2 linked regions of the Tistrella bauzanensis genome follow. The protein of the gene in region 2 interacts with the protein of the main gene of each other region in a pairwise test. Links are inferred from orthologs where the notes say so. Each region holds a gene or a part of one and is shown on either strand. Other genes may lie near its edges. The genes, in order: IEW15_RS05605 and IEW15_RS21735.

Region 1 (14,992 bases), on a different replicon or contig from region 2:
GATCGAGCGGCTGTCACGCACGGTCGACGACATACGCAGCACCCAGAAGCGGTTGATCGGTACGGTTCAGGCCAATGCCGACATCGAAACCCGGGTCCGGGCCTCGGTGATTGCCCTGGTCGGCGCCGGCAGCCTTGGCCGGTTGAACGATCTGCTGGTTCAGGCCCTGCCGCAGGCTCTGGGCATCGAGCGGGCGTTTCTTGCCACCGAGGCCGAGCCGGCCGGCCTGCCGGCGGGCATGCTGGCCCTGCCGCGCGGCAGCGTCGATCGTCTGGTCGGCGCCGGCCGCGACCTTCGCCTGCGCGGTCGCATCGCCGATGACGACCGCCCGCCGCTGTGGACCGGTGCCGAGACCGTGCGCTCAGATGCGATCGTGCGCCTGAAGCCGCGTGCCGGCATGGCGCCGATGCTGCTGGTGCTGGGCGACAGCCGCGAAGCGACCTGGCATGACGGCCAGGCCAGCGATCTGCTGGATTTCCTGGCGGCGGTGATCGCCCAATGTCTGGCCCGGCTGTGGCCCGCCGCCGGCTGACCGGCGCCGCGACCGATGCCGTGGCCGGCGCCGACGGCGCGGCGCCATCGGCCCTGACCCTGCCCGCCGACATCGCCGCCGCCGTGGCCGACTGGGATCGGTGGCTGGTGGCCGAACGGCGCGCCGCGGCGAACACTATCGATGCCTATCACCGCGACCTCAAAGGCTTCCTGGCCTTCATCCAGGACTGGAGCGGCGGACTGGACAATCTGCCGGCACTGGCCGCGATCGAGATTTCAGGATTCCGCGCCTGGATGGCCAGCCGGCGTTCAGCCGGGCTGAAGCCTGCCTCCACCGCCCGCGCGCTGGCGGTGGTGCGCGGTTTCTATCGCCGGATCGATCGGGTGCATGGTCTGCCAGCGCCGGGGCTGGCCGGCATCGGCAGCCCGAAACATGCCCGCCCGGCACCGCGGCCGATGACGCCGGACGAGGCCGGCCGGGTGACGGCGCTGGCCGCCGAGATGGCGGCCGAGGGAGGGCCCGCCTGGATCGCTGCCCGCGAACGCGCGCTGTTCGCCCTGTTATGGGGGGCGGGGCTGCGCATCGGCGAGGCGTTGGGCCTGGATGGCCGCGACTGGCCGGGCCTGCGCGACCGCCAGCCGGCACTGACCGTGCGCGGCAAGGGTGGCAAGCAACGCCGCGTGCCGTTGATCGCGGCGGTGACCGAAGCGGTGGAGGCCTATCGCGCCATCTGTCCGCATCCTCAGACGCCGGATCGGCCGATCTTCACCGGCCTGCGCGGCGGCCGGCTGGACCGGGCGGTGGCCGAACGCCACATGGCCGCGGCCCGCCGAGCGCTGGGGCTGGACGACAGCGCCACGCCCCATGCCCTGCGCCACAGCTTCGCCACCCATCTGCTGGATGGCGGCGCCGATCTGCGGGTTATCCAGGATCTGCTGGGCCATGAAAGCCTGGCAACCACCCAGCGCTATACCGCCGTCGCCACCGAACGGATGATCGCCGCCTATACCGCCGCCCATCCCCGCGCCCGGATGCGCGGGGATGGCCCCGACCCGCAATCAGACGACGACCCGCAATCAGACGGGGGCCCGCAATCAGACGGCGGATCGGCGCAGACATGACAGCCGGGCCACAGCCCGGCTTCAATCGCCGTGCAGCAGTGCCAGAACCGTATCGATATCCGGATCATGCGGCTTCCAGTCCGCCGGCACGCCCGGCAGAAGCTGCGGCGCGCTGACCCCCAGCTCATTCGAATACTGGTCGATATGGGTGGCCAGGATCAGCCGGCCGATCTGGCCCAGCACCGTGGCCTTGCCCGGCTGCGGCGGGTTCTGGGCGGTCACCGGATTGGCGTCGGTGAAGGCCGGCCACGGGTTCCAGACCGGATCGGTCTTCAGCGTATAGCCCTGGGCATCGGTGGTCTCGGTATAGGTGAACAGACCCCAGTTGCTTGAAAAATCGGCGGCGCCGAAGGTCTGATGCGGGATGTTGGCATAGGTGATGTCCTTGATCCGCCGCTCCATGTAATGCACCAGACTGGAGACGGTATAGCCGACACTGATCGTGCCCGATCCCAGCATGCCGAAGATGCTGGGATAGTTGCCGGCGGCATCCTTGTCGCCGATCACGCTGGGCAGCATGTTCCAGGCCCGTGGCACCACGTCGTGCAGATTGACGTAGTCGGTGGCATCGGGATAGCCGGCGGTGAACAGATCCAGCCAGGCCTGATTGCCGGGCGTGGCGCCGGCCGAGGGCAACAGGTTGATCGCCCCCCAGCCGCTGCTGGTCGGATCGGGATAGAGATAGAAGGCAAGCGTCGGCGACAGGGCGCCTGCCAGGCTGTGGCCGGTGAACCACAGCGTCGACCCGCCATCGGCCTTCGAGGCCAGGAAGGATTTCAGGCTGCCTTGAACCGGATCGGTCATGCCCAGCAGGGCGCTGATGCCGGTGGCGGTGCCGGCCGAGATCTGCGGGGTGGTGGCCGGCAACACGTCGTGACGCTTGACCGTGAACGGGATCTGGGGCGGCCATGTCGCGGTATCATGGGCGTAGACGTCGAAATCCTCGTCGATCCAGTCCATCAGATTGGCGGCATTGGTGGCGGCGATCGCCACAACATAGGTCGCGAGCGAGGGGCTCCAGGCGACATACATCGAATTGGTCGCATAGAGCGACAGCAGCTTCGCGCCGGCCTTCAGGGGCGCCACCCACACGCAGGGCCCCCACACCACCTGCCAGTCGCCACCCGCCAGTTCGGCATTGGTTTTCGCGAAGAACCCGGTCCAGGCCGGCCCCTGATAGGCGGCGAAGGCACCGGTGGACGACAGATCCTGCAAGGTGCCGCCATTCAGCCCGGCGGCCATGTAGTCGACAAGTTCGGTATCGTAACCGGAGGTCGTGGCCTTGATGCCGGCGACAGCGTTTGACGCGAGGCTCAGCATGAACACGGTCTGGTTGATGTCATAGGCCATCTTTGACGCATCCCTCGTAACCGTCCCGCTTCGCGGGGACATGTGGCAACAAGGTTATGCTAGCACGTCGAATATAGACGGTAAGTTGCAGTTCAGATCAATTTTTGGCCTATGTGAGGCAGTATCAGCCATATCACCGGGCGAGCAGCGCTTCCGGCCGGTCACCGGCCGCAACCCGCAGCAGGCGCATGCGATCGGGCACCACCAGCATGCGGCCGCGACGTTCCACCACGCCGTCATCCTGAAGCTGCGACAGCACCCGGGCAACGGTTTCGCGTGCGGTGCCGACCCGAGCGGCGATGTCGCGCTGCGCCGGCAGCCGGTCGACCACCCAGCTTCCGGGAATGGCGGCACCGCCATCCACCGGCCGTGCCAGACGCAGAATCTCCACCGCCACCCGTTCCACCGCCCGCAGGGTGCTGAGATCCATGATCCGTTCGTCGCAGGCACGGATGATCCGGGTCAGGCGCAGCATCACCTTGCGCGCCACCGTCGGCTGTTCGGTCACCAGCCGGTCGAACAGCTGCGGCGACAGGGCCGCCAGCCGACAATCGGTCGCCGCCACCACCCGGGCCGATCGCGGCAGGCCGTCGATCGCCGACAGCTCGCCGAAATAGCCTCCGGCCTCGATCCGCGCGAACGAGACCTCGCGGCCGGTCAGGGCATAGTTGATGATGTCCACCACCCCGTCGAGCACCAGGAAAACATCACGATTGCTGGTGCCGTCATCGGCGTCCAGCACCACGGTGCCCGCAGCATGACGCGCGGTGCGCACCTGCGCTGCCACCGCGGCAAGGCCGGTACGCGGCAGATCCGACAGCAGATCGATGCGGGCAAGCTCAGCAGCCAGCGTACTCATCGGCAACAGGCTCCTCGCGAACGGTCCGACGGGGCGGAACAGGTCATGGACAACAAGGCGTGCCGCCGCAGCCAGACCGGCCCGCTAAAAAGCCGGACACATCCACATCACCACAGCCAGGGACGGCGAATACGCCGACACGTTAAACATGGTGACAGGCCCCTGTCCACCTGCCGCATGCGGCAACGCAGAAACATGCGCCGCAGCGCGTCATTCCGGCCCGCAACTGCGAGACAGAGCCGGTTTCGCGTCTCAGCCACCGCCCTCGGCGTCTATCCGGCCACCCGATCGAGCGCCGCACGCATATCGTCCGACAGATCCAACGCGGCGGCAGCCAGATTTTCACGCAGATGCGCCACCGACGCGGTGCCGGGAATCAGCAGGACGTTGGCCGACCGGCGGAGCAGCCAGGCCAGCGCCACCTGCATCGGCGTGGCACCGAGCTGGCCGGCCACATCCGACAGCACCGATGACTGCAGCGGCGAGAATCCGCCCAGCGGAAAGAACGGCACATAGGCGATACCGTCGCCGGCAAGCTGATCGATCAGGGCATCGTCGCCGCGATGGGCGATGTTGTACATGTTCTGCACGCAGACGATGGTCGCGATCTCGCGCGCTTCGGCCACCTGCGTGGCCGTGACGTTGCTCAGACCGATATCCCGCACCAGCCCCTGGCGCTGCAGCCCGGCCAGAACCGCCAGTGGTTCCTCGATCGAGCCCTCGGCCGGCCCATGCGCGTCGAGCATGATCCGCAGATTGACCACATCCAGCACATCCAGCCCCAGATTGCGGAGATTGTCGTGCACCGCCCGGGTCAGCGCTTCCGCCGAGACATCCGGCTGCCACGAGGCGTCGTCGCCGCGTCGGGCCCCGATCTTGGTCACGATGGTCAGATCGCGGGGATACGGGTGCAGTGCCTCGCGGATGATCTGATTGGTGACATGGGGGCCATAGAAATCGCTGGTGTCGATATGATCGACCCCCGCTTCGATGGCCTCGCGCAGCACCGCCAGTGCCGCCGCCCGGTCTCTGGGAGGGCCGAAGACGCCCGGGCCCGCCAATTGCATGGCGCCATAGCCGATCCGCTTCACGCGGCGGTCGCCAAGAAGGAATGTGCCGGCATCGTCAAGGCTGGTCATAGAGATCCACTTTCATTGCCACGTCTTGCCTTCCAGGTCGCCGCCGAGTATATGAAGGATCCTTCAGCTTTTGAATTCGCTTTCCATGGCCTCCACCGCAGCAGCGTTAAGCCCCAGAAAAACCCCGGTTCAGGCGCGATCGGCGGCAACGATCGCGGCCCTGCATGCCGCCACGATTCAGGTTCTGACCCGCGAGGGCCTGGGCCGCTGCACCACCACCCGCATCGCCGAACGCGCGGGCATGTCAGTCGGCAGTCTGTATCAGTATTATCCGAACCGTGACGCGCTGTTGTCAGCGGTTCTGGAACGGCATCTGGACGACGTGGCCGGCACCATCGAACAATGCTGTGGCGACCAGCGCGGCAGACCGGTTGCCGAGATGGCCCCGGCCCTGGTGACCACCTTTCTTGCCGTGAAGCTGCGCGACCCCGCGCAATCGAAGGCCCTGTATGCGGTGGCGCGCGAACGCGGCGGTCCCGCCCTGGCCAAGGCCATGCAGGCGCGCATGGTGGCGGCGATCGCAGCGATGCTGGCCAGCGCCCCCGACGCCGGCTTCGACGACCCGGTCCTGACCGGCACGATCGCGTTCAACGCCCTGGTTGGGCCGGTCCGGGCCCTGCTGGAAGGGCATGTTCCGGCGGATATCGAAACCCGGCTGGAAGACCAGCTTGTCCGGCTTCTGACAGCATATCTGAAGACCCACCAGCTTTGAGCATTGCCGGCAACCGGCGCAATCTCAGGGGCCGGGCGTGAATTCGGGAAGCATCAACTCGACACCGCGGCTGCCGGCGGCGCTGGCCCCGGTAACCGTCAGCCTGTCGGGCAGCCGGCCGTTCATCCGGCCCTCCACCTGCCCCAGAAGATCGCCGAACAGGCCATCGCAGAGCATGCTCCAGCTCCCGGCCAGCGGGATAGGGTCCAGCGGGTCGGTCACCCATTCCGGGCCGATCGGGGGCGGCTCATAGGCCACGCTGTCCAACTGCCAGCTACCACGACAGATGGTCGGGCGCGGTCCGTCGCGCTCGGCATCGGGGCCGGCGAACAGCATCAGCATCTGGCCCTCGGCCCCGGCACGCAGGCCGATGCCGATGCCGGTGACATAGGCCACCCCGCGCCACAAACCCAACGGTGCCTGCACCGGGGGTGGGGCATCGTCGCCGGCACCGCCGGCGGCGGCGCCAGCCGTTATCTGCGGCAGTGCCCGCACGGCGATGTCGACCAGCACCGGCCGACCCAGCGGCGCGCGCGGCGGCGCCCCCTCGCCCAGAACCCCGATCGAGCCCACCACCACCGCCGCCAGATCGGCGTCATAACGCCGCCCCGGCTCAAGGCAGTGGAAACCGGCCGCCACCGCCGGCGGCACCCCGGCATCGGCCTCTGCCGCCATGGCGGTCGCGACCTGCAACTGGTCGCCGGACGGATCGGGGACCGGCGTCGTCCCGGATGGGCCAGCCGCAGGTGTGGAGTTGTCGGCAGGTGTGGGGCTGGGGCGCGCCGATGCAGCCGGCACCGCATAGCCGAACGCCGCCGGGTCGATCGGCGTCAGAAAGCCGATACAATCGCGCTCGGTCACCCGGAAGCGGTCCACCGGCAGCGGGCCCAGCCGGCTCGGCACCACCGCCAGCGGCGTCACCGCCAGATCGACCGACCCCTGATCGTCCTTGAAGCTGAACAACTGGTCGAAGGTCAGGGTCGGCCCGCGCGCCTCCACCGCCGCCACCGCCCCCAGATACAGGCCCGCCATGGGCTCGGCCTGGGTCGACGGCGCCCAGAAGGCGCCCTCCGCCGCCACCTCGCCATCCGGCAGCAGGTAATGGCGGGCAATGTCCGGCGCCGTGTCGACGCCATAGCGCGCCGCACGGAAAATCAGCCGGCCGCTCTTGGGCGCGATCCGCGACCACCGGCCGGCTTCCGGTGGTGTGTCCAGTTCGGCGGGGACATCCAGCTCTGCCGGCAGGTCCTCATCCGGCAGCACGCCCGACTCTTCTGATGGCACATCCGACTCTGGCGACGTATCCGGGGCCGGCGCGCCGTGCGATGCGGCAACCACGCCCGCGTCACCGTCACCGGCACCGGTGGGTGCCGCCCCTGCCGCCGGTGCCATGATCAGGGCAGCCGCGGTCAGCACCGCCGCCAGCAGGCGGCGGCCACGGGCCGCATCGTCATTCCGGGGGCCGGTTGGCATATTGTTATCCCCTGCCTCCACCAGACATCATCTCTACACCCGGCCGCGTCCCCGCGCCGGGCGGGGTGGCAACCGGCAGCGACGATACCCGCTTATACGTGAAATCAGAAGAGCTTCGCCGCGCCGCCACCCGTCAGCCCGGCCATTGAACGGAAAACGCCCGGCAGCGGTGATCCGCTGCCGGGCGTGTCCTTATGTGTCGTGTCGTGGTGCGGCCCCAACGCCGGGGCCGGCCGCGTCACATGTTGAGCGTGCGGCCATCCACCGCCAGTGCCGCTTCCTTCACCGCTTCTTCAAGCGTTGGATGGGCATGGCTGGTGCGGGCGATGTCCTCGGCGCTGGCCTTGAACTCCATCGCCAGAACCAGCTCGGCGATCAGCGTGCCGGCATCGGGGCCGATGATATGGGCGCCCAGAATCCGGTCGGTCTCGGCATCGGCCAGGATCTTCACGAAGCCGTCGGTATCGCCCACCGCCCGCGCCCGGCTGTTGGCCGAGAACGGGAACTTGCCGGGCTTATAGGCGACGCCGTCGGCCTTCAACTGCTCCTCGGTGCGCCCCACACTCGCCACTTCCGGCCAGGTGTAGATCACGCCGGGGATCAGGTTATAGTCGATATGACCCGACTGGCCGGCGATCATCTCCATGACGATCACGCCCTCTTCCTCGGCCTTGTGGGCGAGCATCGGGCCGTGGATCACATCGCCGATGGCGCGGATGTTGGGCACATTGGTGCGGAAATGGTCGTCGACCTCGATCCGGCCGCGCGGGCCGGTGGCGATGCCGACCGCATCCAGGCCCAGCCCCTCGGTATAGGGACGGCGGCCGATCGACACCAGAACCACATCCGCCTCGATGGTCTCGGCCTCGCCGCCCTTGGCCGGCTCAACCGTCAGCTTGACCGTGTCGCCGCTGGTATCCGCGGCCGTGACCTTGGTCGACAGCCGGAATTTCAGGCCCTGGCGGCCCAGAATCCGCTGCAACTGCTTCGAGACCTCGCCATCCATCTCGGGCGTGATCCGGTCCATATACTCGACGACCGTGACCTTGGCGCCCAGACGGCTCCAGACCGAACCAAGCTCCAGGCCGATGACGCCGCCGCCGATCACCACCAGATGCCCCGGCACCTTGTCGAGTTCCAGCGCGCCGGTCGAGGTGACGATCCGCGTCTCGTCGACGGCGACGCCGGGCAGATCGACATGGGTCGATCCCGTGGCGATGATCACCTCGCGGGTCTTCAGCGTGGTGGTGCCGCCATCGGCCAGCGCCACCTCGATCGTGTTGGCGTCGACCAGACGGCCGGCGCCCTTCACGTAATCGACCTTGTTCTTCTTGAACAGGCCCTCGATGCCGCCGGTCAGCTGGGTGACGACCTTGGTCTTGCGCGCCATCATGGCGGCGAGGTCAAGTTCGACCCCGCCGACCTTGACGCCGTGCTCGGCCATGCCCTTGCTGGCTTCGACATAGAGTTCCGACGACTGCAACAAGGCCTTCGACGGAATGCAGCCGACATTCAGGCAGGTGCCGCCCAGGGCGCCACGCTTTTCAACGCAGGCCACCTTCAGGCCAAGCTGGCCGGCGCGGATCGCGCCGATATAGCCACCGGGGCCGCCGCCGATGACGACGACGTCATAGGTCTGAGCGTCGCTCATGTCATGCATCCTTCATACGGTCGCGGGGATTGCTGTGGCGATCAGAGATCGAACAGCAGCCGCTCCGGGTTCTCGATGCACTCCTTCACGCGCACCAGGAAGCTGACCGCTTCCTTGCCGTCGATCACCCGGTGGTCATAGGACAGCGCCAGATACATCATCGGACGGATCACCACCTGGCCCTTCTCGGCCATCGGGCGGTCCTGGATCTTGTGCATGCCCAGAATGCCCGACTGCGGCGGGTTCAGGATCGGCGACGACATCAGCGAGCCATAGACACCACCATTCGAGATGGTGAAGGTGCCGCCGGTCAGTTCTTCCATCGTCAGCTTGCCATCGCGCGCCTTCACGCCCAGTGCGTTGATGGTGGCTTCCACGCCGGCGAAGGACAACTGGTCGGCATCGCGGACCACCGGCACGACCAGGCCCTGTTCGGTGCCCACTGCCACGCCGACGTCGTAATGGTTCTTGTAGACCAGCTCGTCGCCGTCGATCTGCGCGTTGACCGCCGGATATTCCTTCAGCGCCGCGATCGACGCCTTCACGAAGAACGACATGAAGCCCAGCTTCACGCCGTGCTTCTTCTCGAACCCGTCCTTATAGCGGCTGCGCAGCGCCATCACCTGGGTCATGTCCACCTCGTTATAGGTGGTCAGGATCGCGGCGGTGTTCTGGGCATCCTTCAGGCGCTCGGCGATGCGGCGGCGCAGCTTGGTCATGCGCACGCGGGTCTCGCGCTCACCAGCCGGCTGGGGTGCCGACGGGGCCGAGGCCTTGGGCGCGGCCGGTGCCGGAGCAGCCGCGGGCTTCGCCGCAGCAGCGCGCTGCACATCATCCTTCATCACCCGGCCGTCACGGCCGGTGCCTTCGACCTGCCCGGCATCGATGCCGGCATCACCGGCGGCCTTGCGGGCGGCAGGCGACAGGATCTTCTCAGCCTGGGCCGCCGCGGGCTCGGCTGCCGGAGCAGGCCTGGGGGCTTCGGCCTTCGGGGCTTCGGCCTTCGGGGCCTCGGCCTTCTTCGGGGCCTCGGCCGGCTTGGCGGCGGCGCCCTCACCTTCGCCGATCACGCCCAGCAGCGCGCCGACTTCGACGTCCGCGCCTTCCTCGGCCATGATGTCGGTCAGCACGCCGGCCGACGGCGCATTGACTTCGAGCGTGACCTTGTCGGTCTCCAGCTCCACAAGCGGCTCGTCGGCCTCGATGCGGTCACCGACCTTCTTGAACCACTGGCCAATGGTGGCTTCGGTAACCGACTCGCCCAGGCTCGGAACTTTGATCTCGACGCTCATCACGATCCCGATTTCGTTCATGTCCCGGCCTTGTGGCCGGGAAGCTACACACGTGGGGTTAGGTGGCGTATCCACGCACAGATGACAAGGCATTAACGCACAAACCGGGCCGCATGACTGTCATGCGGCCCGGTCTTGCATCGATCAGCCTGCCAATGCGTCGTCGATCAGCGCCCTTTGCTCTGCAACATGCTTGTGGTGCGAGCCGGTGGCCGGTGCCGCCGCCTCGGGCCGCCCGGCATAGCGCACGCGCTTGCCGGCCGCACCCATGCTGTCGATCAGGTCGTCCAGACGCGGGCTCATGAAGAACCAGTAGCCCTGATTCTTCGGCTCTTCCTGTGCCCAGACCAGATCCGCGTTCGGATAGCGGCGCAGTTCCTCGGCGATCGAGGTTGCCGGGAACGGGGCGAGCTGCTCCACACGGATGATCGCGACATCGTCGATCTCGCGGTTGCGGCGCTCTTCCAGCAGGTCGTAATAGAGCTTGCCGGTGCACAGCACCACCCGACGGACCTTGTCGGAATGACGCAGCCGGTCCACTTCGCCCAGCACCCGATGGAAGCTGGAGCCGGGGCCCATATCCGACAGCTTCGACACCGCCAGCTTGTGACGCAGCAGCGACTTCGGCGTCATCATGATCAGCGGCTTGCGGAACTTGCGGTGGATCTGCCGACGCAGGATGTGGAAGTAATTCGACGGCGTGGTGCAGTTGGCGACCTGGATGTTGTCCTCGCCATACAACTGCAGGAAGCGTTCAGGCCGCGCCGAGGAATGCTCCGGCCCCTGGCCCTCATAGCCATGCGGCAGCAGCATCACCAGGCCCGACATGCGCAGCCACTTCGATTCCGCCGAGCAGATGAACTGGTCGATCATCACCTGCGCGCCGTTCACGAAGTCGCCGAACTGCGCTTCCCAGACCACCAGGGCATTCGGTTCGGCCATCGAATAGCCGTATTCGAAGCCCAGCACCGCATATTCCGACAGCAGGCTGTCGACCACCTCGTAAGACGCCGCGGCGCCCAGATTGTTCAGCGGGATATAACGGTCTTCGGTCTTCTGGTCGATCAGCACCGAATGGCGGTGCGAGAAGGTGCCGCGCCCGACATCCTGGCCCGACAGACGCACCGGATAGCCCTCGGTCAGCAGGGTGCCGAAGGCGAGCGATTCGCCCAGCGCCCAGTCGATCCCCTCGCCGCTCTCGATCGCGTCACGCTTCTGGCCGAGCTGGCGCAGGATCTTGCGATGGACGTTCACCGTTTCCGGATTGTCGGTCAGCTTGAAGCCGATCTCGCGCAGCCGTTCCAGCGACACCGCGGTCGATCCGCGGCGGTCGTCGTTCGGCGCGCGCGAATAGCCCTTCCAGACGCCCTCGAACCAGTCGGCCTTGTTGGGGCGATAGGTCTTGGACTGCTCCAGATCCTGTTCAAGCTGCTGATGGAAAGTCTTCAGCGCGCCATCGACCTCGTCACGGGTCATCACGCCGTCGCCGACCATGCGGTCGCCATAGACCTGCAGCAGGGTCGGGTGCTGCGCGATCTTGCGATACATCAGCGGCTGGGTGAACGAGGGCTCGTCGGCCTCGTTATGGCCGTGGCGGCGATAGCAGAAGATATCGAGCACGACATCCTTGTGGAAGGTCTGGCGGAATTCAGCCGCCAGCCGCGACACATAGACCACCGCTTCCGGATCGTCGCCATTCACATGGAACACCGGCGCGTCGACCATCTTCGCCACATCCGACGGATAGGGCGAGGAGCGCGAGTATTTCGGGCTGGTGGTGAAACCGATCTGGTTGTTCACGATCACATGGACCGTGCCGCCGGTGCGATAGCCCTTCAGTTCCGACAGCGCGAAGCATTCCGCCACGACGCCCTGGCCCGCGAAGGCCGCGTCGCCATGCATCAGGATGCTCATCACCTTGGTGCGATCGGCATCGCCGCGCTGCATCTGCTTGGCGCGCGCCTTGCCGACGACGACCGGGTTCACCGCTTCCAGATGCGACGGATTGGCGGTCAGCGACAGATGCACCGTGCGGCCATTGGCCAGCGTGCGGTCGGCCGACGTGCCCAGATGATACTTCACGTCGCCCGAGCCCTGAACGTCCTCAGGGGTGGCCGAGCCGCCGTTGAATTCGTTGAACACCGCCGTGAACGACTTGCCCATCACCGCGGTCAGCACGTTCAGACGCCCGCGATGCGGCATGCCGAGGACGACTTCCTCGCAGCCCAGATCCGACCCGCGCTCAAGGATCGCTTCCAGCGCCGGGATCAGGCCTTCGCCGCCTTCCAGCGAAAAACGCTTGGTGCCGGTATATTTGATGTTCAGGAACCGCTCGAAGCCTTCGGCGATCACGACCTGGCCGAAGATCCGCTTGCGGGTCTCGGTGTCGAAGGCCTGGTCGGGGCGGTCGGCCTCGATACGGGTCTGCAACCATGCCTTCTGTTCGGGCGACTGAATATGCATGAACTCGACGCCGACCGTCCGGCAATAGGTCGCGTTCAGCTTGTTCAGCACCTCGCGCAGCGTGGCGCTGCTCAGCCCCAGCACGCCGTCGACATAGAAGGTGCGGTCCAGATCGGCATCGCTGAAGCCATAGGAGGCCGGGTCCAGTTCCGGATGGCCGGTAGGCGCTTCCAGGCCCAGCGGGTCCAGATTGGCCACCAGATGGCCGCGCACGCGATAGGCGCGGATCAGCATCAGCAGCCGGATGCTGTCCACCGTCGCGGAACGTTCCCCCGAAATCTCGGTGGCCTGGCCGTTCAGCGGACCGACACGCAGTTCGGTCGCGCCGTCCAGGGGTGCGACGAACCCCCGGGTCTCGGCACTGCCATTGGTCGCCGTCGCGGGCACCATGCCGGGCGCCCAGGGGGCGCCCCGCACTTCGGCGAGGACGGACGCGGCTTCGTCGCCCAGATCGGCGAAGAACCCCTGCCAGCTTTCATCGACCGACGAGGGGTTCTGAACGAAACGCGCGTAGAGATCGGCGATAAAGGCGCCGTTGCTCCCGAACAGGAACGAAAGTTGCTCGCTTTGCGCAGCCATCTTGAGCATTGGGAGCGCCGCTTACGCGGCGCCCTCTCCAGGTTTGGGTCTGGTTCGTGACAGATCCGTCAGCCTCGGAGCACCTGAACCATGGTGCTGCCAAGCGCCGCGGGCGATTGGGCAACGACGATGCCGGCGGACCGCATCGCGTCGAGCTTGTCGTCCGCACCACCCTTGCCGCCGCTGATGATGGCGCCGGCATGGCCCATACGACGGCCGGGAGGGGCGGTCCGACCGGCGATGAAACCGACGGTCGGCTTCTTCACCTTGGACTGCTTCAGGAACTCGGCGGCATCCTCTTCCTCGGAACCGCCGATTTCGCCGATCATGATGATCGCCTCGGTCTCGGGGTCTTTCAGGAACAGGTCGAGCGCGTCGATGAAGTTCGTGCCGTTGATCGGATCGCCGCCGATGCCGATGCAGGTCGACTGACCGAGGCCCGCCGCGGTGGTCTGCGCCACGGCCTCATAAGTCAACGTGCCCGAGCGGGAGACGATCCCGATCTTGCCACGCTGGTGGATGTGGCCCGGCATGATACCGATCTTGCATTCGCCGGGTGTGATAACGCCGGGGCAATTGGGGCCGATCAGCCGGGTCGACGACCGCTCCAGCGCCCGCTTCACCCGCACCATGTCCAGCACCGGAATGCCTTCCGTGATGCAAACGACCAGACGGACCTCGGCGTCGATCGCCTCAAGGATCGCATCGGCCGCATACGGCGGCGGCACATAGATCACCGAGGCGTCGGCGCCGGTCCGCTCCACCGCATCGGCGACGGTGTCGAACACCGGCAGATCCAGATGGGTGGTGCCGCCCTTGCCCGGGGTCACGCCGCCAACCATGCGGGTGCCATAGGCAATGGCCTGCTCGGAATGGAAAGTCCCCTGCTGGCCGGTGAAGCCCTGGCAGATGACCTTGGTCTCAGAATTGACGAGAACGGCCATGGTCAGGCGGCCTCCTTCACGGCTTTCACGATCTTTTCGGCAGCATCCGCCAGGTCGTCGGCGGACATGATCGGCAGGCCCGAATTGGCCAGGATCGCCTTGCCCTTCTCGACATTGGTGCCTTCGAGACGAACCACCAGCGGAACCTGAAGGCTGATCTCACGCGCGGCGGCGACCACACCCTCGGCGATCACGTCGCAACGCATGATACCGCCGAAGATGTTAACAAGAATGCCTTCGACGTTCGGATCCGACAGGATCAGCTTGAACGCCGTCGTCACCCGCTCACGCGTGGCGCCGCCGCCGACGTCCAGGAAGTTCGCCGGCTCGCCGCCATACAGCTTGATGATGTCCATGGTCGCCATGGCCAGGCCCGCGCCATTGACCATGCAGCCGATATTACCATCCAGCTTGATATAGTTCAGCGCGTGGCGCGAGGCTTCCAGCTCCGACGGATCTTCCTCACTCTCGTCGCGAAGATCCTCGATGTCCTTGTGACGGAACAGCGCGTTGTCGTCGAAGTTCATCTTGGCGTCCAGCGCGATCACGTCGCCCGCGCCGGTCACGACCAGCGGGTTGATCTCGACGATGCTCGCATCGGTGCCGATCACGGCCTGATACATGGCCAGCATGAACTTGGTCGCCACCGACACCTGCTTGCCTTCAAGGCCGAGGCCATAGGCGATCTTGCGGGCGTGGAAGGGCTGCATGCCGGTGATGACGTCGACCGGAACCTTGATGATCTTCTCAGGGGTCGCATGGGCGACCTCCTCGATCTCCATGCCGCCCTCGGTCGAGGCCATGAAGGTGACGCACGAGGTCTCGCGGTCGATCACCACGCCCAGATACAGCTCGTGACGGATGTCGCAGCCTTCCTCGACATAGATCCGCTTGACTTCCTTGCCCTCGGGGCCGG
Region 2 (13,712 bases):
CATCGCCATGCGCAGCAGCCCGGCGAGCGGTTCCGAAACCGGGCCACCGACGCCGCTACAGGCCAGCTTCAGCGCGCCGACGATCGCGGTGGTCGGGGTCCGCAACTCATGGGCCGCCACTGCGACGAAGGCCGCTTTCAGGCGGTCCATGCGCCGGGCCTCGCTGACATCGCGGATCACGGCGATCGCCCCGTCAAAGCCTGCCGAAGGGTCGTGCAACGCGATCAGCGTCGCTTCGGCGGTCCTGCCGGTGGCAATCATGCCGCCGCCCGGCGCAGGGCGGGCGATCGGGAAGCTCCGGGTCACCACGTCCTGGTCGCGCAACGTTTCCATAATGCCGCGCGTGACGCTGATGGCGTCGGATGGCTGGATCAGAAGGCCAAGCGGCTGCCCCCACAATGCTGCCGGCTCCACGCCATAGATCCTGGCGGTCGACGGGCTGACATCGATCATCATGCCTTGGGCGTCCGCCACCACCAGCCCGTCGGTCAGGTGTTCGAAAACCAGGGCCTTCCGGTGGCGCTGTGCCAGATCGCGATGTTCGGCGGTCACGTCGATCAGCGCCACCGCGCGCCCGCCATCGCCGCCGTCATGGCTGCGCAGCCGCAGCCATCGCCCGTCGGCAAGTGCTATGTCGGTCTGGCCGGCCAATGGCCGGGACCGATCGCGCCGGGGTTCGGGCAGGGCGGGTGGCGTGGCACCGCCCAGGATGGCGACAAGGGCGCCGCGTGTGGCCTCGGGATCGGCCGCTGCCATGGCGATCGCGCGGCCAAGCCCCTCGGCGGTGCCGAGGCCGCCGACGGACAGGGTTTCACGCGGCAGGTAGCGCAACAGTTGATCATTCGCCACAGTGATCCGGCCATTGCGATCGATATGGACGAAGCCATCCGACATGGTGTCGATGGCGCCGCGCAGCCGCTGATGGCTGCGCTTCTGACCGTGATGCATCAGGGTGGCGAGCACGCCCAGGCCGGCAACTGTCGCGAGAATGCCGGCGGCCGACATCTGCCCCAGGGTCTGTAACTCGATCAAGCTGTTGCGGACGGTCTGCTGGTCATCGGTCAGCGTGGCCTCAAGGTGCCGGATTGCCGGGTCGAGCCGCAATGCGCCCTCGGCGAGATGGCGGCGCAGTTCGTCGGCCGTGGGGGTGACATCGACGGCGCGAAGGCCGGTCAACCAGGCGAGGTCTGCGCTGGCGATGGCCAGAAGCGCCTCACCATCCGGCAGTGACGCCATCACCGCGGCCGGCCCGGCTAGCCGCAGGTTTGACAGATGGGCCGTCATATGGACGATTTCCCGGTCCAGAACATCGGCCGCAGTGGTGCCGGCGCCACCCGTCATGGACGGATCCGGGTGAGACGGTCCGGGATGGGAAGGGCCGCCGATCAGGTGCAGACCGCCCGCCAGTTCCAGATAGCAGCGCTCCAGGCGCCGCAGGGTCGATACGGTTTGCGACAGATCGACATGGCTGGTCAGCACGGTCTGCCTGAGCAGATTGTTGCTGTGCAGCAGGCCGGCCGAGAACAGCAGCAGCGCCGCCAGCATCATGGCCAGGGCTGCCGGGCGCAGCCACGCATAGTGCTTAGGGGGGGGCACCGGCAGAAGCGGTCGCGGGCCGGTTTCACCCTGCTGTCGATCTCCGGTCATTGCCGCCTTCCGGCCGCGGGTGCCGCGCAGATCGGTATCCATCGCGGCATGCACCGTCATCTGTTGCGATGGCGAAGACGGTAAGCAAATCCCGCGCCACCATCGCCACAGGACGGCCTTATTGCAGCCGCCAGACCCCGTCGAGATGACGCCATTTGGCCGGGGCCGCCAGGGCCGCATTGGCCACAGTCACCGAATGAATTGCCCCCTCTATCTCGCGTGTCCAGAACTGCAGGAAAGCCTGTAACTTTGGAAATCGCGGCGCCAGATCCAGAAACTGCCAGACAAGGCTCTGCAGAACCATAGGATGATCCGGCATATAGTATATGATTTCCGCAGTGGTTATCCGGTTGTTACGAAGGACCGCTTCAATATCAGTCATATCCACCCTCCATCTTTTCAGATGACGCGATGTCGGTGCGGGAGTTCATATCTATATATGATATTTTCAGAATCAATTTTTCAAGATCCAATCGAAGGTGAGGGGCGATGACTGACGCGGCCGGTTATTCATTGGCACTCCATCGCGATTGCTGCTGACTTGTGCTTACCGAGTGCTGTCGCGGCAAAGGGGTGGCAAGGCGGCCCCACGCAGTTTGCAATGCATTTTGCGTGAGGCGGTTTTAAGACGCAGTCGCAGTCTGCGACTCTCAGCCTCTGGCACACCCGGATGGGCGGCGATAGGCGGCAAATTCCGGCGGCACCGGGCGGGTGGCGGCGGAGGGCGCGGTGATCGGCGTCCCCGCCGTCAGCGCCAGCGGCACAACACCGGCCCAGACCGGCCGGTCCATGTCCTGTGGCTGATCACCCGGCGGGCCGGCCCGCCACTTCACCGATACCTCGTCGAGGGCGATCCGGAGCACGTGGGTGGCTTTCAGTTCCTGATCCGAGCCGGGGCGTGGCTCATGCGGGTCGCGGCCCGGCACCACATGACGCATGAAGGCATCCAGGGCGGCCGCTTTCGCGACCGGATCGTCGACCGGCTCGAACCGTCCGAAGATGATGGCCGATCGATAGTTCATGGAGTGATTGAAGGTCGAGCGGGCGATGACCAGCCCATCCAGCACCGTCACGGCGACCGAGGCGGGGGCGCCGTCGGCGAGCACCTGCATGAACCGGGTCTTGCGGGCTCCGTGGATGTACAGATGGTCGCCCGCGCGCCAGCAGGCGATCGGCAGCACCACCGGCTGACCATCGTCGGCGAAGGCGATATGGGCGAGAAGTGCCTCGTCGAGCAGGTCGTTCAGCATCGCCCGGTCGGTTGCCGCCCGGTCGGGCAACCGCGTCAGGGTCGTCCGGGGCGTCGACCCGAGAGGCGGGACCGGTGGCGCGGGTGGCAGATCGGTATCAATGGTCATGGGGTGGTCCGTTCATGGCGGCGTGTGGTGTTATGGCGCAGCCTATGAGATGATTGGTCTGATCTAATGATCCAAATATGAGATCTATGAATGGACCAATCTTCGAAAACGCATGAGACCGACCTCGCTGCCGACCTCGCTGCCCTGCTTCCCCATTGGCCGGATCGGTCCTCCAGCCTGCGCGACCCGCTGGCCGCCGGCGTGGGGCAGGGGTTGTATGGCGCGTTGCGCGACGCGATTCTGGCCGGCCGTCTGGCACCGGGCGCGCGTCTGCCGGCCAGCCGCAGTCTTGCCGCGGCCCTTGGTGTCGCCCGGGGCACAGTTGTCGGCGCCTATGAGCAACTGGTGGCGGAAGGCTATCTGACCGCGCGCATCGGCGATGGGACCAGGGTCTCGGCCGATCTGCCCGATTCCCAGTTGGCGTTGTCACCGCCCCGCTCCGCCATGTCGTCGGCACCCCCGGCACCGGCATCGGCAGTTGCACCGGCAGCGGGGATGCCGGCGGGCTGGCCGCCGCCGGTCTTTGCCGAAGGCATCGGCGCGCTTGATCAGTTTCCGTTGGCGGCATGGAACCGGGCGCTCGTCCATGGCATGAAAGCTGGCGGGACCGACGCCCTGGCGGTTGCCGATCCCGCCGGTGCGCTGGTTCTGCGCCAGGCCGTTGCCGCACATCTGGTGGCGACGCGGGCGGTGATCGCGACCCCCGCGCGGGTGCTGATCACAGCAGGTGCCCAGCAGGCACTGGATCTTGCCTGCCGGATGGTCATCGGTCGTGACGAACCGGTCTGGGTGGAAGACCCGGGCTATCGCGGCATCAGGACCGCCTTGGGCCTGATCGGCGCGCGGCCGGTGCCGGTGCCGCTGGATGCCGACGGCTTCGACCCCGATGCGGCCGAGGCGATGGCGCCCGCGGCCCGCAGTTGCATTCTGACGCCCTCGCATCAATACCCGTTGGGGATGACCCTGCCGCTGGCCCGCAGGCTGCGGCTGATCGACCGTGCGGCGGCACAGGGCGGCTGGATCATCGAGGATGATTACGACAGCGAGTTCCGCTATGCCGGGCGGCCGATCCCGTCGCTCCAGGGCCTGGACGGCCATGGGCGCACGATCTATATCGGCAGCTTTTCCAAGGTTCTGGCGCCGGGTATTCGCCTTGGGTATCTGGTGGTGCCGGAGGGGCATGTCGCTCGTTTCGCCGAGGGGCTGCGCGCGCTGGGGCCGCCATCGGCCCTGGTGCTGCAACCGGCCCTGGCCCGTTTCATGACCGATGGCCATCTGGGCCGCCATGTCCGACGGATGCGCGCACTTTATACGCGGCGGCGCGCAGCGGTGATCGAGGCCATCGAGCGCCGGGTCATCGCCCCGCAGCCAGGGCGCGGCATGGCCATCAGCGCCGGCGCCGGCGGCATGTCGCTGGTGCTGCACCTGCCCGCCGGCACCGATGATGTTGCCCTGGCGGCGGCGATGGCTCGCGCCGGTATGCGTGGTTCGGCGCTGGCGCCGCATTTTCTGTCGGATGCGCGGCGCCGGCCCGGGCTGATTCTGGGGTTCGCGGCCCTGCCCGAGCGCGCAGCCGATGCGGCGGTGGCACGGCTCGCGCGTCTGATCGGCTGACAGTCGCGGGCCGACGGGATGTCGGCCGATCAGCGGTCAGGCGTCGGCCATCGCGTCGCTTTCGGCGCGTTCATAGGTATCGAGGGCGGCCAGCCAGCGTTCCTCGGCGGCGGCGAGCTTGCTGTCCACCTGGCCCTTCTCACGCGTGGCGCGTGCCACATCGGCCGGGGGGCCGTCATAGAAGGTCGGGTCGGCCAGCAGGGCCGCCAGCCGGTCGCGTTCCCGGGTCAGGCGTTCGACCTCATTCTCCGCCTTACTGATCAGGTTCTTGAGCGGCTTCAGTTTTTCGCGACGCTCAGCCGCGGCGCGGCGCTGATCGCGCTTATTGGCCTTGGCCTCGGCATCGGTGGCGGCACCGCCACGATCCGGCGCCACGCGCGCGGTTTCCAGCAGCAGCTTACGATAGTCGTCGAGGTCGCCTTCATAGGGCTTGCAGCGGCCATCGGCGACCAGCCACAACCGTTCGGCCGCCAGTTCCACCATCCGTCGGTCATGGGCGATGAACACCACGGCGCCGGTGTATTCGTTCACCGCCTCGATCAGCGCGTCGCGCGCCTCGATGTCCAGATGGTTGGTCGGCTCGTCCAGCAACAGCAGATGCGGTGCATCGCGGGTGACCAGCGCGAACAGCAGACGCGCTTTCTCGCCGCCCGACAACTGCTCCACCGCCGTGTCGCCACGCGCCTGGGCCAGACCGAAGCGGCCGAGCTGCGCGCGAACCTTGGCATCATGGACGCCGGGCATCACCCGCTTCATGTGTTGAAATGCGGTGTCGCCGGCGATCAACTCGTCGGTCTGGTGCTGGGCGAAATAGCCGATCCGCAGCTTTGACGGCCGCACCATGCGTCCGTGGCGGGGCTCCAGCCGCCCGGCCAGCAGCTTCATCAGTGTCGACTTGCCGTTGCCGTTGGCGCCCAGCAGGGCGATGCGGTCGTCCTGATCGATGCGCAGATTGATCCCGCGCAGCACCGGCGGCGCGTCGCCATAGCCCAATGTCACATCGTCGATCGCGAGCAGCGGCGGTGCCAGTGTTTCCGGTGAGGGAAACGAGAACGCCACCTCATAGGCGCGCGGCGGTGCATCGGCCGATCCCAGCCGCTCCAGCGCCTTCACCCGGCTCTGGGCCTGGGCGGCCTTGGTCGCTTTGGCGCGGAAGCGGTCGATGAAGGCCTGCAGCTTCTTGCGCTCCGCCTCCACCCGCACGACCGCCTTGGCGGCATGCTCGCGGCGTTCCGCCCGCTGGCGCAGGAACTGGTCGAAATTGCCGCGATACGCCACCAGCTTGCCGCCATCGACATGGGCGATGCGATCGGTGACGGCGTTCAGCAGATCGCGATCATGGCTGACCACGATCAGCGTGCCGGGATAGGTCGCCAGATGGCTCTCCAGCCACATCGTGGCTTCGAGATCCAGATGGTTGGTGGGTTCGTCCAGCAGCAGCACATCGGCATTGGCGAACAAGGTCCGGGCCAGCGCGATCCGCATCCGCCAGCCGCCTGAGAAGCTGGAGCAGGCCGCGGCCTGCATGGCCTCGTTGAAGCCCAGCCCCGACAGGATGCGGGCGGCCCGCGACGGCTCGGCATGGGCGCCGATTTCCGCCAGACGCGCATGGATCTCCGCCTGCGCCATGCCGTCATGCGCCTCTTCGGCGACGACCAGCCTGGCCAGCAGCTCCGACCGTTCCGGCAGCGCGCCCAGAACATGCTCGACCGCGCTGTCGGCGCCGCCGGGCGCCTCCTGGGCGACCGATGCCATGCGGGCGCCGGGGCGCAGCACGATCGATCCGGCATCCGGACTGATCTCGCCACGGATCAGGCGCAGCAGCGTCGATTTGCCAGCACCGTTCGGGCCGACAAGACCAAGCTTCTGGCCTTCGGAGATGGCAAGTGTCGCACCCTCGAACAGCGGGCGACCCTCGATGCGATAGACGAGATCATTGATGTGCAGCATGCGCGATCACATAGCATGACGGAGAGCCTCTGTCACGAGCCTGCAGAGGCCTCATATTGCATTGCGACAGGGGCGTCACGGAGCGGTGGTTGCCGCGCGGCCGGGAAACCGTTATAAGCCCGCTCGATCGCGGCTTTTCAATCCCCGGCGGCTCCGAACGGGCCCAGGCCCCGAACGAGTGTGACGGGGAGGAACCGCGGAGACCCGTCGGCGCAGCCCGCCCGTCATCGATCGGCCGCGCCGTTTCCTCCTGCATCGTAGAAACGAGTTCGAGACAATGGCCACCGAGCGCACCCTGTCGATCATCAAGCCCGACGCCACCCGCCGCAACCTGACCGGCCAGATCAACGCCCGCTTCGAGGGCCGCGGTCTGCGCATCGTGGCGCAGAAGCGCCTGCAACTGACCAAGGCGCAGGCCGAGGGCTTCTATGCCGTGCATGCCGAGCGCCCCTTCTTCAACGATCTGGTCAGCTTCATGATCTCGGGTCCGGTGGTCGTGCAGGTGCTGGAAGGCGACAACGCGGTTGCCGCCAACCGCGAGATCATGGGCGCCACCAACCCGGCCAATGCCGCCGAGGGCACCATCCGCAAGGATTTCGCCGAGTCGATCGAGGCGAATTCGGTGCACGGTTCGGATTCGGCCGAGAACGCCGCCAACGAGATCGCCTATTTCTTCGCCCAGACCGAAATCGTCGGCTGATCGGCCTCGCGCCGGTTTCAGCGCCGATATGAAGACGGGCCGTCCGGTATCATCCCGGACGGCCCGTTTTCTTTGGTCTGTCGCGGGTTCGTTCCATGGTGGGTTTGTTCTGTGGTGGCGGGGCGCCGTGTCAGCCGATCGCCGGCGGCGAGATCAGCACCGCGTTCACCGCCACAGCGGGGCCTGAATACCGGGTGCGGCCGTCATCGCCAAGGCTGACATGGCCGGCTGCCGCCCAGCGCAGCGCCGCCGGATAGATGCGGTGCTCGGCGGTATGGATGCGGCGCGCCAGGCTGGCCGCATCGTCATTCGGCTGAACCGGTACCGCCGCCTGAATGACGATCGGCCCGGCATCCATTTCCGGCACGACATAATGGACCGTCACGCCGGTGACCCGCACACCGGCGGCCAGCGCGTCATCGATCGCATGGGCCCCCTTGAAGGCGGGCAGGAGCGAGGGATGGATGTTGAGCATCCGGCCGGTCCAGGCCTCGACGAAGGGCGCGGTCAGGATGCGCATGAAGCCTGCAAGGCAGACAAGCTGGATGCCACGGGCGCGCAGCGCCTCGTCGAGCGCCGCGTCGAAGCCGGCGCGGTCGTGGAAGTGCTTGTGCTCGATGACGATCGCCTCGATGCCGGCTGCCGCCGCCCGATCCAGCCCCTTGACGCCCGGCCGGTTCGAGATCACCAGCCGGATGCGGGCAGGGTGGTCGGGGTCGGCCGCGACCGCGTCGATCAATGCCTGAAGATTGCTGCCCGATCCTGAAATCAGGACGGCGACGTCACGCTTGGCCATGCGGTCTCCATATGATCGATCACGACCAGGGCGTCGCCCGTGGCGCGCGGTGCCAGCCGCCCGATGACGCCAGCGGTCTCGCCCGCGGCGGCCAGCCCGGCGATCACCGCATCGGCATCGGCGGCCGCGACCACCACGATCATGCCGATGCCGCAGTTGAAGGTGCGGGCCAGTTCATGGCCGGTCAGACCACCGGTCGCGGCCAGCCAGCCGAAGACCGGCGGCAGGGTCCAGGCGGCGGCGTCCAGATCGGCGCCGACGCCATCCGGCAGCACGCGCGGAATGTTTTCAAGCAGGCCGCCGCCGGTGATGTGGGCCAGGGCCTTCACGCGGCCGGCGCGGATTTCCGGCATCAGCGCCTTCACATAGATCCGGGTCGGCGTCAGCAGCGCCTCGCCCAGGCTCGTGGCCGTGGTCTCGAACGGTGCCGGGGCCGCATAGTCGAAGCCGCCATCGGCGACCAGCTTGCGGACCAGGGAATAGCCGTTCGAATGCACGCCGGACGACGCCATGCCGATGACCACGTCACCGGCGCCGACATCGGCGCGTGGCAGCAGGGTGCCGCGTTCGGCGGCACCCACCGAGAAACCGGCCAGATCGTAATCGCTGCCGGCATACAGCCCCGGCATCTCGGCGGTCTCGCCGCCGACCAGCGCGCAGCCAGCCTGGGCGCAGCCTTCGGCGATACCCTCGACCACGGCGGCGGCCAGCGGCACCGACAGCTTGCCGGTCGCGAAATAGTCCAGGAAGAACAGCGGCTCGGCGCCCTGGACCACCAGGTCGTTGACGCACATGGCGACCAGATCGATGCCGATCGTGTCGTGGCGGCCAGCCGCTTCAGCGATCTTCAGCTTGGTGCCGACGCCGTCGGTGGACGACACCAGGATCGGGTCGGTGAAACCGGCGGCTTTCAGGTCGAACAGCGCGCCGAAGCCGCCGATGCCGCCGGCGACGCCGGCGCGTTTGGTACGGGCGGCGGCGGGCTTGATCCGGTCGACCAGCGCATTGCCCGCGTCGATGTCGACGCCGGCGTCGCGATAGCGGTCGCGGGCTTCCGGGGCCGCGGCGGCGGCGGGGTCTGCGGTGCGGTCGTCGCTCATCGAAGGCATCGCCTCTGGTGCGGGGCCCGGGATCCTGTCTCACGCTTCGGGGGCGCATAAAGGCGGCCGCCGTCGATGTCGTGAAGCGGATTTCCGGGCGAGATGGTTTTCAGCGCGCCGGCTCTCGACTAGAGTTGCCGTCGAATGAACGGCGGGCGGCCCGGCGGGCGGTCCGGCGCGGTGAACATACTGCAACGATCGGCGTTTGCAATGCTAGCAATGCAGCCAGGCCACGCTGTCCGCGGCCGCTCGACCATCAGACCCCTGGCCAGCCCTGCCGCACCCCTTGCCCGGCGGGCCTTGCAGGGCGTCATGGCCGTGACCCTTGCCCTGATCATGATCGGGGTTCTGGCGGCACAGCCAGCCCTGGCCCAGGGCCGGAACAACGAGATCTATACCCAGGATGGAGTCGCGGTCGATGAGACCGCGGCCAATGCCAATGCCGCGCGGGAAAAGGCGCTGGATGTCGGCCAGAGCCGCGCGCTCGATCTGCTGCTCCGCGGCATGACCGATCCGCGCGACCACGACCGGCTGCCCAGGCCCGGCAACGAGCAGTTGCTGCGGCTGGTGCGGTCGATCGATGTGGCGAACGAGGCGGTGGCGCCGCAGCGCTATCGGGCCACCCTGACCGTGCGGTTCGATGCCGAGGGCGTGCGCGGGCTGCTGCGCAATGCCGGCATTGCCTTCGCCGCGGCGGATAAGGGCCTGTCGCTGGTGGTGCCAGTGTTGCGCTATGACGGCGGCAGCTTCTGGGATGACGGCTGGTGGCGTGGCGCATGGGAGACGGCGGTCGGTCGCGGCGGTCTGATCCCGATGCTGGTGCCCTTGGGCGATCTGGCCGACCGGCAGGCCCTGCCGGCCGATGGCGCGGCCTTGTCCGATCCGGCGGCCCAGGACGCCCTGGCCGCGCGGTACGACGCCGAGGCGGTATGGATCGCCGAGGGGCGCGTTGTCGGCGGCCAGCTCGAAGGCCGGCTGACGGGAACCGACGGCACGGTCCTCACCGCCACCGCACCCCTGGCAGGGGACGGCGGCGAGGGGGCTGCGGCCGAAACGGTGGTTGCTCAGCTACTCGATCAGGCCCGCAGCGGCTGGCGGGCGACCAATCTGGTCGACTACAGCCGGCGCGACTCGCTCGATGCTGTGGTCCGGTTCGGCAATCTGTCGGTCTGGGCGGAAATCCGCCGGCGCTTGTCGGCGCTGGCGATGATCGAGGCGGTCGATGAGCGGTTGCTGTCGAACAGGGGCGCCGAGGTCAGCATCCGGTATTATGGTGATCGTGATGGCCTGCAGGCCGCGTTGACCCGGCAGAGTCTGGCGCTGATACCGCTTGGTACCGATTGGGAACTGGTCGATCGCATCCGCAACCCGGCGGGGGCGAGCGGCGTGCCGGTCGGGTCGGTGGCACCCGGAACCGCCGCGCCGGCCTCCGTGGCGCCGGCCGGTCAGCCGGCAGCGCCGACCGGTCGAGGGCTGCCGGTCGGTGCGGAGACGGGCCAGACACCGCCGGTCGGGCAGGCGGCGCCTGTCGGCTCGGTGCCGCCGCGCGCGACCGGCGCCGGCGGCTGAGGCTGCAATGGCCGGCGGGCTGCGCCAGCTGCCCAATCTGATCACGACCGCACGGATTCTGACCGTGCCGGTCATCGTCTGGCTGGTGCTGCGCGGCTTTATGACTGAAGCCTTCTGGCTGTTCCTGGTCGCCGGCGCGTCCGATGCGGTCGATGGCTGGATCGCCCGGCGCTTCGATGCCCGCACAAGGCTTGGTACCTGGCTGGACCCGCTGGCCGACAAACTGCTGATCTCCGGCACCTTCGTCGCCCTCGGCTGGCAGAACTGGCTGCCGGTATGGCTGGTGATGGCGGTGGTGTTTCGTGACCTGATGATCGTGGGTGGTGTGATGCTGGGGCAGACCGTGGGCCAGCCCCTCGCCATCAGCCCCTCGCGAACCAGCAAGGTGAATACCACGGCGCAGATCGCGATGGCGCTGGCCGTGCTGGCCATGGCGGGGGCATTGCTGCCCGGTGACGCGGTGTTGAACCACAGGCACTGGCAGACAGTGATCGATCTGCTGATGGTGGTCGTGGCCGCGACCACCGCATTATCCGGCATGGGCTATCTGGTGCGCTGGTTGCGCCATGCCGGGCGACATGATGACACGCCCGGCGACCAACCGCCCGGCGCCTGAAGGGACGGAGCATGAGCCGAAGCGCGCGTACGCTGTTCTGGGCGATTTTCGTGGTGGTGCTGATCGGCAGCCTGTGGCTGCTGGGCGGTGTGCTGCTGCCATTCGTGGCCGGGCTGCTGGTTGCCTATTTCCTGGACCCGCTGGTCGATCGCGTCGAGACCGTGGGGTTGGGCCGGATGGCGGCCACCTGGGTGGTGACCATTCTCTTCTTCGGCGCCCTGGTGGTCGGGCTGGCGGTGCTGGCCCCCTATGTTCAAAGCCGGATCGGTGACTTCATCGACCGGCTGCCGGAATATGTGAGGCTGGTGCGCGAGGAGGTACTGCCGCAACTGGATCTTCTGTGGCGGCGCCTGCCGCCAGAGGTGGCCGAACGCATTCAGGGTATGTTCGCCACGGCCGAGGGCGAGGGGTCGCGCGCCGCCGGCATGATCGCCAGCGTGCTCACCGGGCTGATGAATTCGGTGATGTCGATCGCCAATATCGTGTCGCTGATGCTGATCACGCCGGTCGTCAGCTTTTACCTGCTGCGCGACTGGGATACGATGATTGCCCGTATCGATGGCTGGGTGCCGGTGGCTGGCCGCGACGTGGTGCGGCGTCTGGCCAAGGACATGGATCGCGGAATCGCCGGCCTGGTGCGTGGCCAGACCTTGCTGTGCCTGATTCTGGGAACCTGGTATTCGCTGGGCCTGGTGGTGATCGGGCTGGATCTGGCGGTGCCGATCGGCATGGCGGCGGGCATTCTGTCCTTTGTGCCGTTCGTCGGCTTCATCAGCGGCTTCGCGCTGTCGGTGGGCTTCGCGCTGCTGCAGTTCGGCACCGACTGGCATGTCATCGCCGCCGGCGCCATCTTTCTGGCCGGGCAGGGGATCGAGACCCTGCTGCAGCCACCGCTGGTCGGCAATCGCGTGGGGCTGCATCCGGTCTGGATCATCTTCGCCCTGATGGTGGGGGGGGCGCTGTTCGGGCTTGTCGGCGTTCTGGTGGCGCTTCCGGCGGCGGTGTGTGTGGCGGTTCTGGTGCGCTATGCGCTGGAGCGGTATCTTGCCAGTGCGCTCTATGATCCACGCCCGGCCATCGACCAGTCCATGGTTGACGGTACCGTCATCGATGCGACCCGCAGCCCGGAGACCGGCCATTGATCCGACGCCCCGCCCAACTGCCGCTGGACCTGACGCTTCGTCCGGCATTGGGGCGGGAGGATTTCCTGGTGGCGCCGTCCAACGCCGACGCCGTGGCCTGGCTGGACCGCTGGCCGGCATGGCCCGGGCCGGCACTGGCCATTCACGGACCGGCGGGCTGCGGCAAGACCCATCTGGCGCGGGTGTGGCAGGCGGTGAGCAGCGCCGTCGAGATCACGCCTGCGCGACTGACCGCCGATACCGCGCCATCCGATCTGCTGAACGATGCGCGCGCCGTGCTGGTCGAGGATCTGGGCGAGGCAACCGGCGTCGACGAGGCAGCACTGTTCCACCTCTATAATCATCTTGCGGCCATCGGCGGCACCTTGCTGCTGACCGGCATCGAGCCGCCGGCCCGCTGGCCCTTGGCGCTGCCGGATCTGGCATCGCGGCTGCGGGCCGCACCGGCGGTACGGGTGGGGCCGCCCGATGATGCCCTGCTGATGGCGCTGCTGGTGAAGCTGTTCGCCGACCGGCAGCTTCGGGTCGGCGAGGATGTCATCCGCTGGTTGGCGGTGCATATGGAGCGGTCATTCGATGCCGCACGCCGCCTGGTGGATGCGATCGACCAGACGGCGCTGGCCGAGCACCGACCGGTGACCGTGGCGCTGGCCCGCGGCATTCTGGATCATCAAACGACCGATGCCGGTCCGCCCCCGGCGCCGGCGTCCGGCAATCGTCACGACGAGGTGGGGCGTCACGACGAGGTGGGGCGTCACGACGAGGTGGGGCGTCACGACGAGGTGGGGCCTCACGACGAGGTGGAGCCAGGATGATCACCGGTCTTGCCCATGTCGAGATAGTGGCCACCGATCTTGATGCCGCCACAAATCTTTACGCGACGCTCTTCGACCGGGCCCCGATCATTGCGACAGCGGCGCTGACCTGCTTTCAGGTCGGCCGGCTGGCGGTCAGGCTGATGCCCGGCCGCGGCGACGCCCCCGACGGATTGTCGGCAGTGGGCTTTGCCGTCGATGACCTGTCGCGGGCGGCGGTGCTGGCCGACCGGCGCGGGCTTGCGATCGACCACACCATGGCGACCGAAAACGGTCTGCTGCGGCTGTCGCCCTCGGCTGCCGGGGGGCTGGGCGTGCATCTGGTGCAGGCAGAGGTCGGTACCCTGACCGACGCGACCATCGACCAGACCGGCATCGACCGGACCGGCGGCGAACCGGGTGCGG

Evidence for each region.
Region 1: the proteins of IEW15_RS21735 (region 2) and IEW15_RS05605 interact in binary tests that used the Escherichia coli proteins (3 or more experiments, as listed by UniProt). The link is inferred for Tistrella bauzanensis from one-to-one orthologs.

Annotation. Positions count from the first base shown.
Region 1 is NZ_BMDZ01000008.1:71,474-86,465, reverse strand. The notes cover bases 10,035-13,435. They hold IEW15_RS05605 (2-oxoglutarate dehydrogenase E1 component), read right to left. Parts: upstream 13,133-13,435; coding sequence 10,235-13,132; downstream 10,035-10,234. Other genes in these bases: sucD (succinate--CoA ligase subunit alpha), read right to left, coding at 13,201-13,435; odhB (2-oxoglutarate dehydrogenase complex dihydrolipoyllysine-residue succinyltransferase), read right to left, coding at 10,035-10,090. Also shown: IEW15_RS05650 (DUF484 family protein), read left to right, coding at 1-532; IEW15_RS05645 (tyrosine recombinase XerC), read left to right, coding at 499-1,614; IEW15_RS05640 (lipase family protein), read right to left, coding at 1,636-2,964; IEW15_RS05635 (Crp/Fnr family transcriptional regulator), read right to left, coding at 3,098-3,823; IEW15_RS05630 (aldo/keto reductase family oxidoreductase), read right to left, coding at 4,096-4,962; IEW15_RS05625 (TetR/AcrR family transcriptional regulator), read left to right, coding at 5,048-5,674; IEW15_RS05620 (hypothetical protein), read right to left, coding at 5,699-7,147; lpdA (dihydrolipoyl dehydrogenase), read right to left, coding at 7,386-8,798; more of odhB, read right to left, coding at 8,840-10,034; more of sucD, read right to left, coding at 13,436-14,076; sucC (ADP-forming succinate--CoA ligase subunit beta), read right to left, coding at 14,079-14,992. UniProt on the Escherichia coli protein: E1 component of the 2-oxoglutarate dehydrogenase (OGDH) complex which catalyzes the decarboxylation of 2-oxoglutarate, the first step in the conversion of 2-oxoglutarate to succinyl-CoA and CO(2).
Region 2 is NZ_BMDZ01000076.1:674-14,385, forward strand. The notes cover bases 4,113-7,104. They hold IEW15_RS21735 (ABC-F family ATP-binding cassette domain-containing protein), read right to left. Parts: upstream 6,570-7,104; coding sequence 4,656-6,569; downstream 4,113-4,655. Other genes in these bases: pdxR (MocR-like pyridoxine biosynthesis transcription factor PdxR), read left to right, coding at 4,113-4,619; ndk (nucleoside-diphosphate kinase), read left to right, coding at 6,847-7,104. Outside these bases: IEW15_RS21715 (sensor histidine kinase), read right to left, coding at 1-1,647; IEW15_RS21720 (Usg family protein), read right to left, coding at 1,766-2,029; IEW15_RS21725 (pyridoxamine 5'-phosphate oxidase family protein), read right to left, coding at 2,298-3,005; more of pdxR, read left to right, coding at 3,096-4,112; more of ndk, read left to right, coding at 7,105-7,269; purN (phosphoribosylglycinamide formyltransferase), read right to left, coding at 7,400-8,065; purM (phosphoribosylformylglycinamidine cyclo-ligase), read right to left, coding at 8,038-9,165; IEW15_RS21755 (DUF2066 domain-containing protein), read left to right, coding at 9,478-10,734; IEW15_RS21760 (CDP-alcohol phosphatidyltransferase family protein), read left to right, coding at 10,742-11,350; IEW15_RS21765 (AI-2E family transporter), read left to right, coding at 11,362-12,492; IEW15_RS21770 (HdaA/DnaA family protein), read left to right, coding at 12,489-13,307; IEW15_RS21775 (VOC family protein), read left to right, coding at 13,304-13,712. UniProt on the Escherichia coli protein: Genetic data indicate it may be involved in ribosome assembly or function.